3 regions of the Streptomyces sp. NPDC046215 genome follow, and region 3 is predicted to be linked to each of the others. Evidence: riboswitches for the same ligand, from Rfam matches in the RefSeq annotation. Region 3 holds a riboswitch; each other region holds the start of a gene.
The links. Region 3 has a riboswitch for cobalamin ahead of ABZ951_RS17820 (cobalamin biosynthesis protein). Riboswitches for the same ligand answer to the same signal wherever they lie in the genome.

Region 1 (4,757 bases), on a different contig from region 3:
AGCATCTCCAGTACCGCCGTCAACCCGCCCGGCCCGGCGCCCGGCCCGCGGTCAGGCGCCCCTGGCGGGCAGGCCGTCGCGCACCTCGCGGGCCGCGGCGACCAGGTTCTCCAGCGAGGCCCGGACCTCGGGCCAGCCGCGGGTCTTCAGGCCGCAGTCGGGGTTGACCCACAGCCGTTCGGCGGGAATGGCCTCCAGTCCCTTGCGCAGCAGGGCCGCGGCCTCCTCGGCGCCGGGGACGCGCGGCGAGTGGATGTCGTACACCCCGGGGCCCACCTCCCGGGGGTAGCCGGCGGTGGCGAGTTCCCCCGCGACCTGCATGTGCGAGCGGGCGGCCTCCAGGCTGATGACATCGGCGTCCAGGTCGTCGATGGCCTGGAGGATGTCACCGAACTCGGCGTAGCACATGTGGGTGTGGATCTGGGTGTCCGGGCGGACGCCGCCGGTGGTGAGGCGGAACGCCTCGGTCGCCCAGGCGAGGTAGCCGGCGTGGCCGGCCGCGCGCAGGGGCAGCGTCTCGCGCAGGGCGGGCTCGTCGACCTGGATCACGGAACTGCCCGCGGCCTCCAGGTCGTTCACCTCGTCGCGCAGGGCGAGGGCGACCTGACGGGCGGTCTCGCCCAGCGGCTGGTCGTCGCGGACGAAGGACCAGGCGAGCATGGTGACCGGGCCGGTCAGCATGCCCTTGACCGGGCGGTCGGTGAGGGACTGCGCGTAGGACGTCCAGCGGACCGTCATCGGCTCGGGGCGGGAGATGTCGCCGGCGAGGATCGGCGGGCGGACGTAGCGGGTGCCGTAGGACTGGACCCAGCCGTGCTGGGTGGCGAGATAGCCCGTGAGCTGTTCGGCGAAGTACTGGACCATGTCGTTGCGTTCGGGCTCGCCGTGGACCAGGACGTCGATCCCGGCCTTCTCCTGGAAGGAGAGGACCTCGCGGATCTCGGCCTCGATGCGCTCCTCGTAGGCGGCGGCGGTGACGCGGCCGGCGCGCAGGCCGGCGCGGGCGGTGCGCAGTTCGGTGGTCTGGGGGAAGGAGCCGATGGTGGTCGTCGGCAGGAGCGGCAGGCGCAGCCGGGCGCGCTGGGCGGCGGCCCGCTCGGGGTAGGGCAGGGAGCGGCGGGTGTCGGCGGCGGTGACGGCCGCGGCGCGGGCCCGTACGGCCGGGACGCGGGTGAGGGCGGAGCCTGCGCGGGAGGCGAGATCGGCGCGGTTGGCGGCGAGGTCGGCGGCGATGGTGTCGGTGCCGTGGGCCAGGCCGCGGGCCAGGGTGACGATCTCGGTGGTCTTCTGGCGGGCGAAGGCGAGCCAGCGGGCGATCTGCGGGTCGATGTCGCGTTCGGCGGTGGCGTCCAGGGGGACGTGCAGCAGGGAGCAGGAGGAGGCGACGTCGACGCGGTCGGCGAGGCCGAGGAGGGTGCCGAGGGTGGCCAGGGACTTCTCGAGGTCGTTGATCCAGACGTTGCGGCCGTTGACGACGCCCGCGACCAGGCGCTTGCCGGGCAGTCCCCCGGCGGCGGCGAGGTCGCCGAGGTTGGCGGCGGCGGGGCCGGTGAAGTCGAGGGCGAGTCCATCGACGGGCGCCTTGGCGAGGACGGGGAGGGCCTCGCCGAGCCGGTCGAAGTAGGAGGCGACGAGCAGCCGCGGGCGTGCGGTGAGGCCGCCGAGGTCGCGGTAGGCGCGGGCGGCGGCGTTCAGGTCGGCGGGGGTGCGGTCCTGGGCGAGGGCCGGTTCGTCGAGCTGGACCCAGGCGGCTCCGGCGGCGCGGAGGTCGGCGAGGACCTCGGCGTAGACGGGCAGGAGCCGGTCGAGGAGGGTGAGCGGCTCGAAGTCCGCGGGGACGCCGGGGGCAGGCTTGGCGAGCAGGAGGTAGGTGACGGGACCGACTAGGACCGGGCGGGGGTCGAGGCCGAGGGCGCGGGCTTCCTCGCATTCGGTGACCTGCTTGGCGGAGTCGGCGGTGAAGACGGTGTCGGGGCGCAGTTCGGGGACGAGGTAGTGGTAGTTGGTGTCGAACCACTTGGTCATCTCCAGCGGGGCCACGTCCTGGGTGCCGCGGGCCATGGCGAAGTAGCCGTCGAGGGGGTCGGCGGCGACGGCCGCGCGGTGCCGGGCCGGGATCGCGCCGACCATGACGCTGGTGTCGAGGACGTGATCGTAGTACGAGAAGTCGCCGGTGGGCACTTCGTGGATCCCGGCGCCGGCCAGGTCCCGCCAGTGGGTGCGGCGCAGTCCGGCGGCGGTGTCCCGGAGGGCGTCGGCGGTGACGCGGCCCTTCCAGTAGCCCTCGACGGCTTTCTTCAGTTCCCGGTTCCGGCCCTGGCGGGGGTAGCCGTGGACGGTGGCGCGTGCTGCCGCGGCTGCGGACTTGGTGGTCACGGAACTCTCCTTCGCGAGTTTTCGTCCTGTCGACCCCGGGACGGGGGAGGGCGCGAAGGGTGACGGACCGGGCGGCCCACGGCGCGAGGTCGTCGCGCGGGTGCCCGCCTGGTGCGTACGCCGACCCGCCCTCGAGGTCACCGGGATCTCCGCGGGCGAACGGTCGCCCACGGGCAGTGGCAGGTCTTCGGACTCACGGGCACGTCTGCCGGGGGCAGACACCTACTGGCCGTCGCTTCCCGGACTCCTGGGGTCCAGTGCGTATGACGGCGGTCGTTCCCGCTCACCGCTGCGGGGCAGTCCCGGATTCCCACCGGGTTCCCTCTTGCGACGCGCCTGCCTGGCGGGCAGGGCGAACCAGCTGCGTGAGCAGCCTAGGCGCTGGATCACGTCCCGGATAGGGCCGTTCACATTCCGGACGGCGGCCTGAGACGCCGGTCCGGGCGGTGGCACCGGGCGGGCGCGGAGCGGCCCCCTTCGCCGCTCCGCGCCCGTGCCCCACGGGCCGGGGCCCCTCAGCCCCGATCGTAGGAGTGGAAGCCCCGGCCCGTCTTGCGCCCGAGCAGCCCCGCCTCGACCATGCGCAGCAGCAGCGGCGGCGGGGCGTAGAGGGGCTCCTTGAACTCCTCGTAGAGGGACCGGGCGATGGCGGCCACGGTGTCCAGGCCGATCAGGTCGGCCAGTCTCAGCGGTCCCATGGGGTGGGCGCAGCCCAGCTCCATGCCGGTGTCGACGTCGTCGGCCGTCGCGTAGCCGGACTCCGCCATGCGGATCGCGGCGAGGAGGTAGGGGACGAGGAGGGCGTTGACGACGAAGCCGGCCCGGTCCCGGGAGCGGACGGTCCTCTTGCCGAGGGTGACGGTGGCGAACTCCTCGATCGTGGCGGCCGCTTCGGCGGTGGTGTGCAGCGAGGTGACGATCTCCACGAGCGGCATCACGGGCACGGGGTTGAAGAAGTGCAGGCCGAGGACGCGGTCGGCGCGGCGGGTGGCCATGCCCAGGCGCATCACGGGGAGGGAGGAGGTGTTGGTGGCCAGGATCGCCGCCGGATCTTCGACGATCTTGTCGAGGGCGGTGAAGATCGCGGTCTTGACCTCGGCGTCCTCGACGACGGCCTCGATGACGAGCTGCCGGTCGGCGAGGTCGTCGAGGTCACGGTGAAGGTGAGGCGGGTGAGCGCGTCCTCGGCGGTGGGGCGGTCGGTCTTGCCGCGCTCGACGGCGCGTTCGAGGGAGCGGGCGACGCGGTCGCGGGACCGGTGGGCGGCGGCGGTGTCGGTCTCGCAGACGAGGGTGTCGAGCCCGGCGCGGGCGCACACCTCGGTGATGCCGGCGCCCATCCGGCCGCCGCCGACGACGCCCACGCGCCGCACGGCGGGGTTCACGAGGTCACCGCCGGGCGGCGGCGGACGAGGTGGCGGGCGTGGGCGTCGGTGGTGGAGAACGCGGGCAGGTGGTCCGCGAGGGCGGTGGGTGCGAAGAGGGCCGCCTCGTTCACCCGGGCGTCGCGGCCGGGAAGGCGGGCGGCCGTGCCGCCGATGGCGTGGGCGCCGCGCCGGTGGCAGGTGCGGACCGGCAGTTCGGTGGAGGCGCGCGGGAACGGGGCGGTCGGGGTGACCTTGGCGCGGTCGGGCAGGGCGGCGTCCAGGGCGGCGGGGGTGAGGATCTCGTCGAAGCGGGCGCCCGGTGCGCCGAGCACCTGGGCGCGGCCGGTCACGGTGGTGAGGGACATGCGGTCTCCTGACGGGGGCGGTGAGGGCCGGGCGGCGCCGGGCTCCGGCCCTCACCTGAGGGCGTGCCGGCCCGGCACCCGGCCGGGCCGGCGGCGGGTGCCGGGCTCCGAGGGGCTAGGGCGTGTCTTACGGGTCAGCCCGGGGCCGCGACGCCCGGCACGGCACCTCGCCGCGTTGTCGCATCACCCGAGTACGCCCAGTACGCGGGAGATGCTCCGCCTTGCGAGGTACCGCACCGGACGCCGCGGCCTGATCCGGGCTGACCCGTAAGACACGCCCTAGTGGAACTGCTCTTCCTCGGTGGAGCCGCGCAGGGCGAGGGTCGCGGCGGCGGGGTTGACCGCCGTGCTGACGAGGTCGAAGTAGCCGGTGCCGACCTCGCGCTGGTGCTTGACGGCGGTGAACCCCTGCGCCTGGGCGGCGAACTCCCGCTCCTGGAGGTCGACATAGGCGGTCATGCCGTGCTCGGCGTAGCCGCGGGCCAGGTCGAACATGCCGTGGTTGAGGGAGTGGAAGCCCGCGAGGGTGATGAACTGGAAGCGGTAGCCCATCGCGCCGAGCTCCCGCTGGAACTTGGCGATCTGGTCGTCGTCGAGCGCGGCGCGCCAGTTGAAGGACGGCGAGCAGTTGTAGGCGAGCAGCTGGCCGG
Region 2 (4,757 bases), on a different contig from region 3:
CACAGCGGCAGGTCCGGTGCCGTCAGCGGGACCGCCGGGGGGTGCAGGGCCGCCGGCGCGTAGGAGTTCGCCCAGATCATCAGGGCCGCCACCGCCACGCCCGAGGCCGAGACGAGCCAGGCCCGGGCGTCCCAGCGGTCCGGGCGGTAGCGGGTGCGGACCGAGCGGCGGCCGCCCAGCCACAGGCCCGCGAGCGCGGCGGCGAGCCCGCCGGCCAGGACCGTCAGGCCGTAGCCCGCGCCCTCGTCGGCCAGCAGGCCGTACGTTCCCGCGCAGACGCCCAGCAGCCCGCCGAGCGTCAGCGCCGTCGTGGTGTGCCGCACGGCGGGCGGCACCTGCGCGGTCCGGCCGTACCCGCGCGCGTCCATGGCCGCCGCCAGCGCCACGGACCGCTCCAGCGCCCCCTCCAGGACCGGCAGCCCCACCTGGAGCAGGGCCTTCAGGCCCCGGTCGGAGCGGCCGCGCAGCCGCCGCGCGGCGCGCAGCCGCTGGACGTCCGCGACGAGGTTCGGCGCGAACGTCATCGCGACGACGATCGCCACGCCCGCCTCGTACAGGGCGCCCGGCAGGGACTTCAGCAGCCGGGCCGGGTTGGCGAGGGCGTTCGCCGCGCCGACGCAGATCAGCAGCGCGGCCAGCTTCAGCCCGTCGTACAGGGCGAAGAGCAGCCCCTCGGCCGTCACCCGGCCGCCCAGGCGCACCCCCTTCGCCCAGTCGGGCAGCGGCACCTCCGGCAGGGTGACCAGGGTGTGGGTGCCCGGGATCGGCGACCCGAGCACGACCGCGAAGACGAGCCTGATGGTGATCACGGCCAGTCCGAGCTTGAGGAACGCCCCGTAGGAGCGCGCCCACGGCGCGTCCGTGCGCCGGGCCGCCACGACGTATCCGGCCACGCCGACCAGCAGCCCCAGCAGCAGCGGGTTGGTGGTGCGCGACGCGGCGGTGGCCAGCCCCAGCGCCCACACCCACCAGGCGCCCGCGTGCAGCGCGGACGCCCGCGCGGTGACGGGCGCGGTGCTCGGGCCGCCGGGGCGCGGCGGCGGGTTCCTGTCGCTCATCCGCGGCGGCGGCGCGCCTGCCACGCGGCGGCGGCACCGAGGGCGACCACGGCGGCGACACCGCCGATCAGACCGGCCGAGGGCACGCCGTCACCGCCGTCGTCCTTCCGTTCGTCCTTGCCGCCGTCCCCGGCGGAGGCGGTCTGCCCGCTCTTCTTCCCGGCGACCTGCTCGCCGCAGCCCGACTTCGGGTAGCCGGCGATGGCGCACAGCAGCGCGGCGGAGTCGTACCGCAGGGGCTTCGCGACGGCCGCGAGCGCCTCCGCTGCGCTCGCGTCGCCGCCGACCCGCGCGCATGCCGTGCGGGGCGCGGGCGGGGTCTCACCCTCGGGGGCGTCGGCGGCCGTGCCGAAGTCCAGGACGACCGCGATCCGCTTGCGGCCGTCCTCGGCGGGGGTGCCGGCGCACACCGCGCCGAAGTCCGCCGCGGCGCGCGGCTTCGCGGCGTCCCGGGAGTCCTCGCTGACGGCGAACCGGAAGCCGACGGTGTCCCCGTCGCCGGGCCGCGCCGTGGACGGGCCCTGCGTGGCGTACGCCCAGCCGCTGCCGGTGGCGTCCCAGAACGACCAGTACCGGTACCCGGCCGCCTGCGCGGGGGCCGCGCCCAGCCCGGCGAGGACCCCGGCGAGGAGCAGCGCCCCGAGGGCGCGCGCGCCGCGGCGGACCGTCACAGCTGCTTCTTCTTCCGGCCGCTGATCAGGAAGCCGGCGCCGATGCTGGCGACGAAGAAGACGCCGACGATCCACCAGACGCTGACGCCCTTGTCGTCGTCCTTCTTCTCCTCGTCCTTCTGCTCCGCCGAGGAGGCGGACTCCGGCTTCGGGCCCATCGCGTTCAGCTGGGCGACCAGGTCGGTGCCGGCGAAGTCGCGCGGGTCGGCGCCGGTGGCGTGGGCGGCGAGGATGAGCTTGGCGACGCGGCCGGGGTGGTTCTTCGCCCAGTCGGCGGTGCCGCTCTCCTTGGACCGCAGCCACGTCAGCGGCTTCTCGGCGGCCTCGCGGTGGCCGCCCGCGGCGAGGGCGACGACGGCGTCGGCGGTGTTGCCCTGGTCGGGCTTGGCCGGGGCGCCGGGCATGGACGGCACGAGGTAGCCGCCGTTCTTGGCGAGCGCCTCGGAGAGGTACCCGTCGACGGCCTCGGCCGCCGCGGCGGCGTCCTTCGGCTTCGCCTTGTCGTCGGCAGCGCAGTCCAGCGGCTTCAGGGGCTGGTCCGCGCCCTTCTTCGGCGGCTCGACGAGGAAGCCCTTGCCGCGCGTGGCCAGGCCCGCGGCGGCGCTGGCGAGGTTGTCGGCGCGCAGCCCGCTCTTGTCGTCCTTCAGGAAGGAGAAACCGCCGCGCTCCCCTTCCTTCGCGTCGCAGCCGAGCTGGAACGTCAGCAGCGTGGCCACCGGGTCCTTGCCGCCCTTCGCGGCGACCTTGGCCGGGTCCTGCCCGGTGGCGGCGAACGCGCCGAGGGCGATGGAGGTGGAGTTCGCGTCGCTGGGGCTGCCGGGCTGGTAGCCCCAGCCGCCGTCGTCGTTCTGGTGCGCCTTGAGCCAGTCGAGGCCCTTCGTCACCTGCTCGGACCGGCCGCCGGCCGCCGCGAGGCCCTGGACGGCCGCGGCGGTCTGGTCGGTGAACTCCTTCTGGGTGTCGCACGCCTTGGCGGGGTCGGCCCGGAAGCCGGGGAAACCGCCGTCCGCGCACTGCTGGCCGGTGAGCCAGTCGACGGCCTCCTTGGCGGGGGAGACGCCGACGGCGCTCTGCGCCACGAAGGTCAGGGACTGCCGGAAGACGCCGTCGAACTTGGGGTCCTCGGTGCCGTACAGGCCGGGGGCGGCCGGCGACGGGGAGGCGTCGGCGAACGCGGCGGGCGCCATGGCCGTGCTCAGGACGGCGGCGGTGGCCAGGGCCACGGCGCCGCGGCGCGCGTGGACGGCGAGGGAGGGGGCCATGGGGTCGGTGCCTCTCGGTGGGTCGCTGCGGGGGTCGGCGGGCGGACGGGTACGGACTGTGCCACCGCGCACGGCCGCCCCTCCGCGCGTTCCGCGCGGTGGCACCGGGCCCGGCTCCGTATACCTCGACGGTGCCGTGGGGCCGGGCACCGCCGAGGGGCGGCGCGACCGGCTCCGGAAAGCCTTGCCGCCAGGGCGCGGGTGGTCCGGCTCGTACGGTCCGCACGGGCGCGGCCGTCGTCACGGTTGCGGGTCAGCGCCGGATTCCCACCGGCTTTCCCCGTTCCGAGGCGGGATGAAGTTGTCACGGACACTTTAACCGGCGGCTTATGGGTGGCTCATACCGCCACGATTGCGACGGTATGAGGGGGGGCTTCGGCCTCCGGCGGGGCCGCTCTGTCCGGCGGGGGCCTCACGGGACGGGGCCGCCTCGGCCGCGCGGTCCGGCGGCGGGTGCCCGGCCGGGGGCACCCGCCCCCGCCCCGCGTCACCCGGCCCCGGCGGCCAGGGCGCGGGCCCGTGCGCCCGTCGGCCGCGGTCAACTGCCCGTTCGGCCCGGGTGGCCCGGGCCCTGTCGCGCCCGGCGAGTGGTGCCGGGCCGGGCGGGCGATGGGGCGTCACGGGCGCTGCCCCGACACGACCGTGCGCGTCGGCCGGCGGCGGGTGCCTGTCGTGACCGGTGAGGGTGATCGTCGCGGTCGAAGCGCGGGCGTCTGCCGGCCGCGGTCGGGTGCCCGTTCCGGCCGGGCCCGGCGCGTGCGAGGCGGGCGGCCGTGGGCCGGTGCTGCGGGTCGTGGGACGTCCGCCCCGGCGCCGTCGAGACGCGCCGGGCCGGCGGTGGCCGCTCCCGCCCCATGGCGTCCGGGCCGGTGGCCAAGGGCCCGGGCGTCGGCCGGCCGCGGCCGCCCGGCCCACTCCCGCACGGCCGTGCGCTCCGCGCCCCCGCCCGCCGCCCCCCATTGCCCCCGGCCACGGGAACTGGTACCAGTTCTGATGCAGCGTCAGATGTGGCGCACCCGCGGCGGAGCCGGAAGGCGGCGAGTCATGGCTGAACTCATCGAGTACGGGCAGCTCTTCATCGGCGGCGCGTTCACCGAGCCCGCCGGGCGGGACACCATCGACGTCGTCTCCCCGCACACCGAGGCCGTCATCGGGCGCGTCCCGCACGCCTGCCGCGAGGACGTCGACCGGGCCGTCGCCGCCGCCCGCACCTCCTTCGACTCCGGCGTCTGGGCCGAGCGGCCCCTCGCCGAGCGGATCGAGGTCGTCACTCGGATCAAGGACGGTATCGCCGCCCGCCACGAGGAGATCGCCGAGGTCATCTCCGCCCAGAACGGCTCCCCCTACTCCTGGAGCGTCCTCGCCCAGGCGCTCGGCGCGATGATGGTCTGGGACAGTGCCGTCGCCGTCGCGCGCGGCATCCCCTTCGAGGAGCGGCGGGCCGGGGTCCTCGGACCGCTGCTCGTGCGGCGCGAGCCCGTCGGCGTGGTGGCGGCCGTCGCGCCGTGGAACGTGCCGCAGTTCGTCGCGGCCGCCAAGCTCGCCCCCGCCCTGCTGGCCGGCTGCTCGGTGGTGCTCAAGCCCGCGCCGGAGACGCCGCTGGACGCTTACCTGCTCGCCGAGATCGCCGCGGAGGCCGGGCTGCCGGCGGGGGTGCTCTCGATCCTGCCCGCCGGCCGGGAGGTCAGCGAGTACCTCGTCGGCCACCCCGGCGTCGACAAGGTCTCCTTCACCGGCTCCGTCGCCGCGGGCCGGCGCGTCATGGA
Region 3 (4,757 bases):
GGGGAGCTCGCTGGTGGGCACGAGCTCGCCGAGGACCTGCCGGCCGTCGAGGTCGACACCGACGGCGTCCTCGGGGCCGAGCCGGTCGTAGGGGACCCCGCTGGGGGTGACAAGAACGACATCGCCGACCCGGGCGGAAACATTGCCCGAGGTGCCCACCACGAGCCCTTCGGCCGTGGTGCGCCGGGCGGTGGCCACGATCTCGTGCCAGGCCCGCCGCAGTTCCTGTTCGGTCATCGCTGCACCCCTCCGGTTGGCGTCACCACTGCGCCCGTCCCAGTTCACCTTCCGTTCACCAAGGGTCCCTACGGTCGCCGCTGTACTGACCATCGAGCTGATTGCCTGGGTGAATGGAACACATCACGCTTCTCATCGGGATCGTGATCGTCACGGCCTTGGTGTTCGACTTTACGAACGGCTTCCACGACACGGCCAACGCCATGGCCACCACTATCTCCACCGGGGCGCTCAAGCCCAAGACCGCGGTGGCCATGTCGGCCGTACTCAATCTCGTCGGCGCGTTCCTGTCCGTGGAGGTCGCGGCGACGATCTCCAAGGGCATCGTCGACGAATCAGGCATCCGGCCGGAGATCATCTTCGCCGGACTGGTCGGCGCGATCGTCTGGAACCTGCTCACCTGGCTGGCGGGCCTCCCCTCCAGCTCCTCGCACGCGCTGTTCGGCGGCCTGATCGGCGCGACCATCGCCTCGGTGGGCACGGACGCCGTCCACGGTGACGCCGTCGTCATGAAGGTCCTCATCCCCGCCCTCGTCGCCCCGGTCGTGGCCGGCCTGGCGACCGTGCTGGCGACCCGGCTGACGTACCGCCTGGCGCGCAACACCGACCCCGAGGCCAGCGCCAGGGGTTACCGCGCCGGGCAGATCGCCTCGGCCGGCCTGGTCTCCCTCGCCCACGGCACCAACGACGCCCAGAAGACCATGGGCATCATCACCCTCGCCCTGATCTCCGGCGGCGCCCTGGGCGCGGACGCCGACCCGCCGATGTGGGTCATCGCCTCCGCCGGCATCGCCATCGCGCTCGGCACCTACCTCGGCGGCTGGCGCATCATCCGCACCCTGGGCAAGGGCCTCGCCGACATCCAGCCTCCGCAGGGCTTCGCCGCCCAGACCGGCGCCGCCGTCACCATCCTGGCCTCCTCCCACATCGGCTTCGCGCTTTCCACCACCCAGGTCTGCTCGGGCGCCGTCATGGGTGCGGGCAAGGGCCGCAAGGGCGGCGTGGTGCGCTGGTCCACCGCCGGCCGCATGATCGCCGCCTGGGGCCTGACCCTCCCGGCCGCCGGCCTCGTCGGCGCCGGCGCCGCCCTCCTCGCCGACCAGGGCGACTGGGGCGTCGCGGCCGTCGCGGTGCTCGCCGTCGCCACCTGTGGCGCGATCTGGCTGGCCTCGCGCCGCAAGCCCGTGACGCACGACAACGTCAACGAGCTCGACGCTGTGCACGCCGAGCCCGCCAGTGTCGTCACCGCCGCCCTCCAGGCCGTCGCCCCGCCGCCGGCCGGGCTCATCCCGGCCCAGGCCGCCCCGGCTCCCCGCGAGCCCGAGCGCACCCCGGCCGCCGCGACCGGCTGACGCCGGACCAGCCAGCCTTAAGGAAGAACGCAATGAACATCGACTGGGCAGCTCTCGGCCAGGTCTTCGGCGTCAGTCTCGTCGTCACCGTCGCGATGGTGGGCGTCTTCACCCTCGGCATCGTCGGCACGTCCCGCAAGCCCCAGGGCACGCGGGACGGCGCCGCCGGCGCAATAGCGGCCGGCACGGCGCCGACCGCGGTGGCGCGCACCGGCGCGTACGCCTGCTTCGCGCTGTGCGCGGCGGCCGTCGCGTACGGCATCTACCTCATCGTCGCCTGATCGTCCGATCCACCTCGCCGCCGGCTGATCGTCCGCCGGCGGCGGTCCGCCCACGGCCCGGGCGGCCGGCCGCAGGTCACACGTGAGTTGACGGCCGTTCACGGCCCGTGGTGGACTTCCGGGGCCAAACGGCGACAGCAGAGGAAGCCGGTGCGAGTCCGGCGCGGTCCCGCCACTGTCACCGGGGAGTGTCCCCCCACCGAGGGCCACGGTCACCGTCAGGGGGCCGGAAGGCCGGGGGCGGCGCCGATCCGGGAGCCAGGAGACTCTGGTCGCCGGTCACGTCGAACCAGGGCGCGGACCCTGAGTGAGGACACATCGCCATGCCCGGCTGCCGCCGACCACTGCCCCGCGCGTCCCGTGTTCCCCTCCGGGGCGCGGCCTTTCCCCTCCGGGGCACGACGGCGGTCTGATCCGATGCGCGCCGATCACTTCGGTTTCGCGTGCGGTGCCGCCCTCGGCTTCCTCGGCGACCTGGCCCTCGGCGACCCGCGCCGCGGCCACCCCGTGGCCGCGTTCGGCCGGGCCGCGCACGCCGTCGAGCGGCGCCTGTGGCGCGACCACCGCGGCCACGGCGCCCTGCACACCCTGGTGTGCGCGGGCGGCGCCGCCGCGGCCGGGGCGCTGCTGGCCCGCGCCGCCCGCACCTCCCCCCGCGCGGACATCGCGCTGACCGCCGCCGCCACCTGGGCGGTGCTGGGCGGCACCTCGCTGGGCCGGGAGGCCCGCGCCATCGGGGGCGCGCTCGCCGCCGGGGACCTGGACGTGGCCCGGGAGCGGCTGCCGCACCTGTGCGGGCGGGACCCGCAGGCGCTGGACGGGCAGCAGATCGCCCGCGCGGTCGTGGAGTCCGTCGCGGAGAACACCTCCGACGCCGTGGTGGGCGCCCTCGTGTGGGGCGCCCTCGCCGGGGTTCCCGGGCTGGTCGGCTTCCGTGCCGTCAACACCCTGGACGCCATGGTGGGCCACAAGTCGCCGCGCTACCGGCGCTTCGGCTGGGCCTCGGCCCGGCTCGACGACGTCGCCGGCTGGCCCGGCGCCCGCCTCACCGCCGTCCTCGCCGCCGTCGCCGGGCCCGACCCGCGCGGCGCGTGGCGGGTGGCCCGGCGGGACGCCCGGCTGCACCCGAGCCCCAACGCCGGCCCGGTCGAGGCGGCCTTCGCCGGTGCGCTCGGCGTCCGCCTCGGCGGCACGCTCGCCTACGCGGGCCGGGTGGAGCACCGGCCGGTCCTGGGCGCGGAGCTGCGGCCCGTGGAGAGCGCCGACATCGAGCGCGCGGTGCGGCTCTCGCGCCGGGTGGCGCTGCTGGCGCTCGGCACGGCGGTGGCCGGCCGTGCGCTGGGCAGCCTTGTCAGCAGGACCGTCAGAACGAGGAGGAGCCGGTGACAGCCGACGGGAGCGGGCCCGCGGGCCCGCTGGGCGGGGGCCTGCTGGTGGCCGGGACGACCTCGGACGCGGGCAAGAGCGTGGTGACGGCCGGGATCTGCCGCTGGCTGGTCCGCAAGGGCGTCAAGGTCGCGCCGTTCAAGGCGCAGAACATGTCGCTGAACTCCTTCGTCACCCGGGAGGGCGCGGAGATCGGCCGGGCCCAGGCCATGCAGGCGGCCGCGGCGCGCGTCGAGCCGTCCGCGCTGATGAACCCCGTCCTCCTCAAGCCCGGCAGTGACCGCAGCAGCCAGGTGGTGCTGATGGGCAAGCCGGTGGGCGAGCTGAGCGCGCGCGGCTACTTCGGTGGCCCCGGGGCGCCGTCGGGCGCCTCGCCGTACGAGGGGCGGCGGGAAGCGCTGCTCGGCACGGTGACGGAGTGCCTGGAGGAACTGCGGCGCACCCACGACGCGGTGATCTGCGAGGGCGCGGGCAGCCCGGCCGAGATCAACCTGCGGCGCACGGACATCGTCAACATGGGCATCGCGCGCGCCGCGCGGCTGCCGGTCGTCGTGGTCGGCGACATCGACCGCGGCGGGGTCTTCGCCTCCTTCTTCGGCACGACGGCACTGCTGTCGCGGGCGGACCAGGAGCTGATAGCGGGGTACCTGGTCAACAAGTTCCGCGGCGACGTGTCGCTGCTGGAGCCGGGCCTGGACATGCTGCGCGATCTGACCGGCCGTCCGACGGTCGGCGTGCTGCCGTACGCGCACGGGCTCGGCATCGACGAGGAGGACGGCCTGCGCGTCTCTCTGCGCGGCGCGGTCCGGGAGTCGGTGGTCGCGCCGCCGCACGGCGCGGACGTGCTGCGGGTCGCGGTCTGCGCGGTGCCGCTGATGTCGAACTTCACGGATGTGGACGCGCTGGCCGCCGAACCGGGGGTGGTGGTGCGCTTCGTGGACCGCCCGGAGGAGCTCACCGACGCGGACCTGGTGATCGTGCCGGGCACGCGCGGCACGGTGCGGGCGCTGGCGTGGCTGCGCGAGCGGGGCCTGGCCGACGCGCTCGCCCGCCGCGCGGCGGAGGGCCGCCCGGTGCTGGGCATCTGCGGCGGCTTCCAGGTGCTGGGCGAGCGCATCGAGGACGAGGTCGAATCGAAGGCGGGGACGGTGGCGGGCCTCGGCCTGCTGCCGGTGCGGGTGCGGTTCGCGGCGGAGAAGACCCTGGCCCGGCCGGTGGGCCGGGCGCTCGGCGAACCGGTCGAGGGCTACGAGATCCACCACGGCGTCGCGGAGGTCCTGGGCGGTGACGAGCCGTTCCTGGACGGCTGCCGGGTCGGTGCCGTGTGGGGCACGCACTGGCACGGCTCGCTGGAGAGCGACGGCTTCCGGCGGGCGTTCCTGCGGCGCGTCGCGGAGGCGGCGGGCCGGGCGTTCGTGCCCGCGCCCGACACGTCCTTCGCCGCGCTGCGCGAGGAACAGCTGGACCGGCTGGGGGATCTGATCGAACAGCACGCGGACAC

Region 1: another riboswitch for cobalamin. It lies ahead of metE (5-methyltetrahydropteroyltriglutamate--homocysteine S-methyltransferase); the one in region 3 lies ahead of ABZ951_RS17820 (cobalamin biosynthesis protein).
Region 2: another riboswitch for cobalamin. It lies ahead of ABZ951_RS16800 (prenyltransferase/squalene oxidase repeat-containing protein); the one in region 3 lies ahead of ABZ951_RS17820 (cobalamin biosynthesis protein).

Annotation. Positions count from the first base shown of each region.
Region 1 is NZ_JBEYZW010000019.1:68-4,824, forward strand. Features, by position in the region: gene metE (5-methyltetrahydropteroyltriglutamate--homocysteine S-methyltransferase) at 52-2,376, opposite strand; cobalamin riboswitch at 2,537-2,753, opposite strand; partial or broken gene ABZ951_RS11220 (3-hydroxybutyryl-CoA dehydrogenase) at 2,892-3,760, opposite strand; partial or broken gene ABZ951_RS11225 (hypothetical protein) at 3,856-4,011, opposite strand; gene aceA (isocitrate lyase) at 4,387-4,757, opposite strand, start outside.
Region 2 is NZ_JBEYZW010000033.1:53,815-58,571, forward strand. Features, by position in the region: partial or broken gene ABZ951_RS16790 (CbiQ family ECF transporter T component) at 1-1,058, opposite strand, end outside; gene ABZ951_RS16795 (SCO2322 family protein) at 1,055-1,729, opposite strand; gene ABZ951_RS16800 (prenyltransferase/squalene oxidase repeat-containing protein) at 1,726-3,063, opposite strand; cobalamin riboswitch at 3,170-3,322, opposite strand; gene ABZ951_RS16805 (aldehyde dehydrogenase) at 4,036-4,757, shown strand, end outside.
Region 3 is NZ_JBEYZW010000036.1:58,400-63,156, forward strand. Features, by position in the region: gene ABZ951_RS17805 (class II aldolase/adducin family protein) at 1-237, opposite strand, end outside; gene ABZ951_RS17810 (inorganic phosphate transporter) at 351-1,589, shown strand; gene ABZ951_RS17815 (hypothetical protein) at 1,622-1,870, shown strand; cobalamin riboswitch at 2,010-2,139, shown strand; gene ABZ951_RS17820 (cobalamin biosynthesis protein) at 2,288-3,256, shown strand; gene ABZ951_RS17825 (cobyric acid synthase) at 3,286-4,757, shown strand, end outside.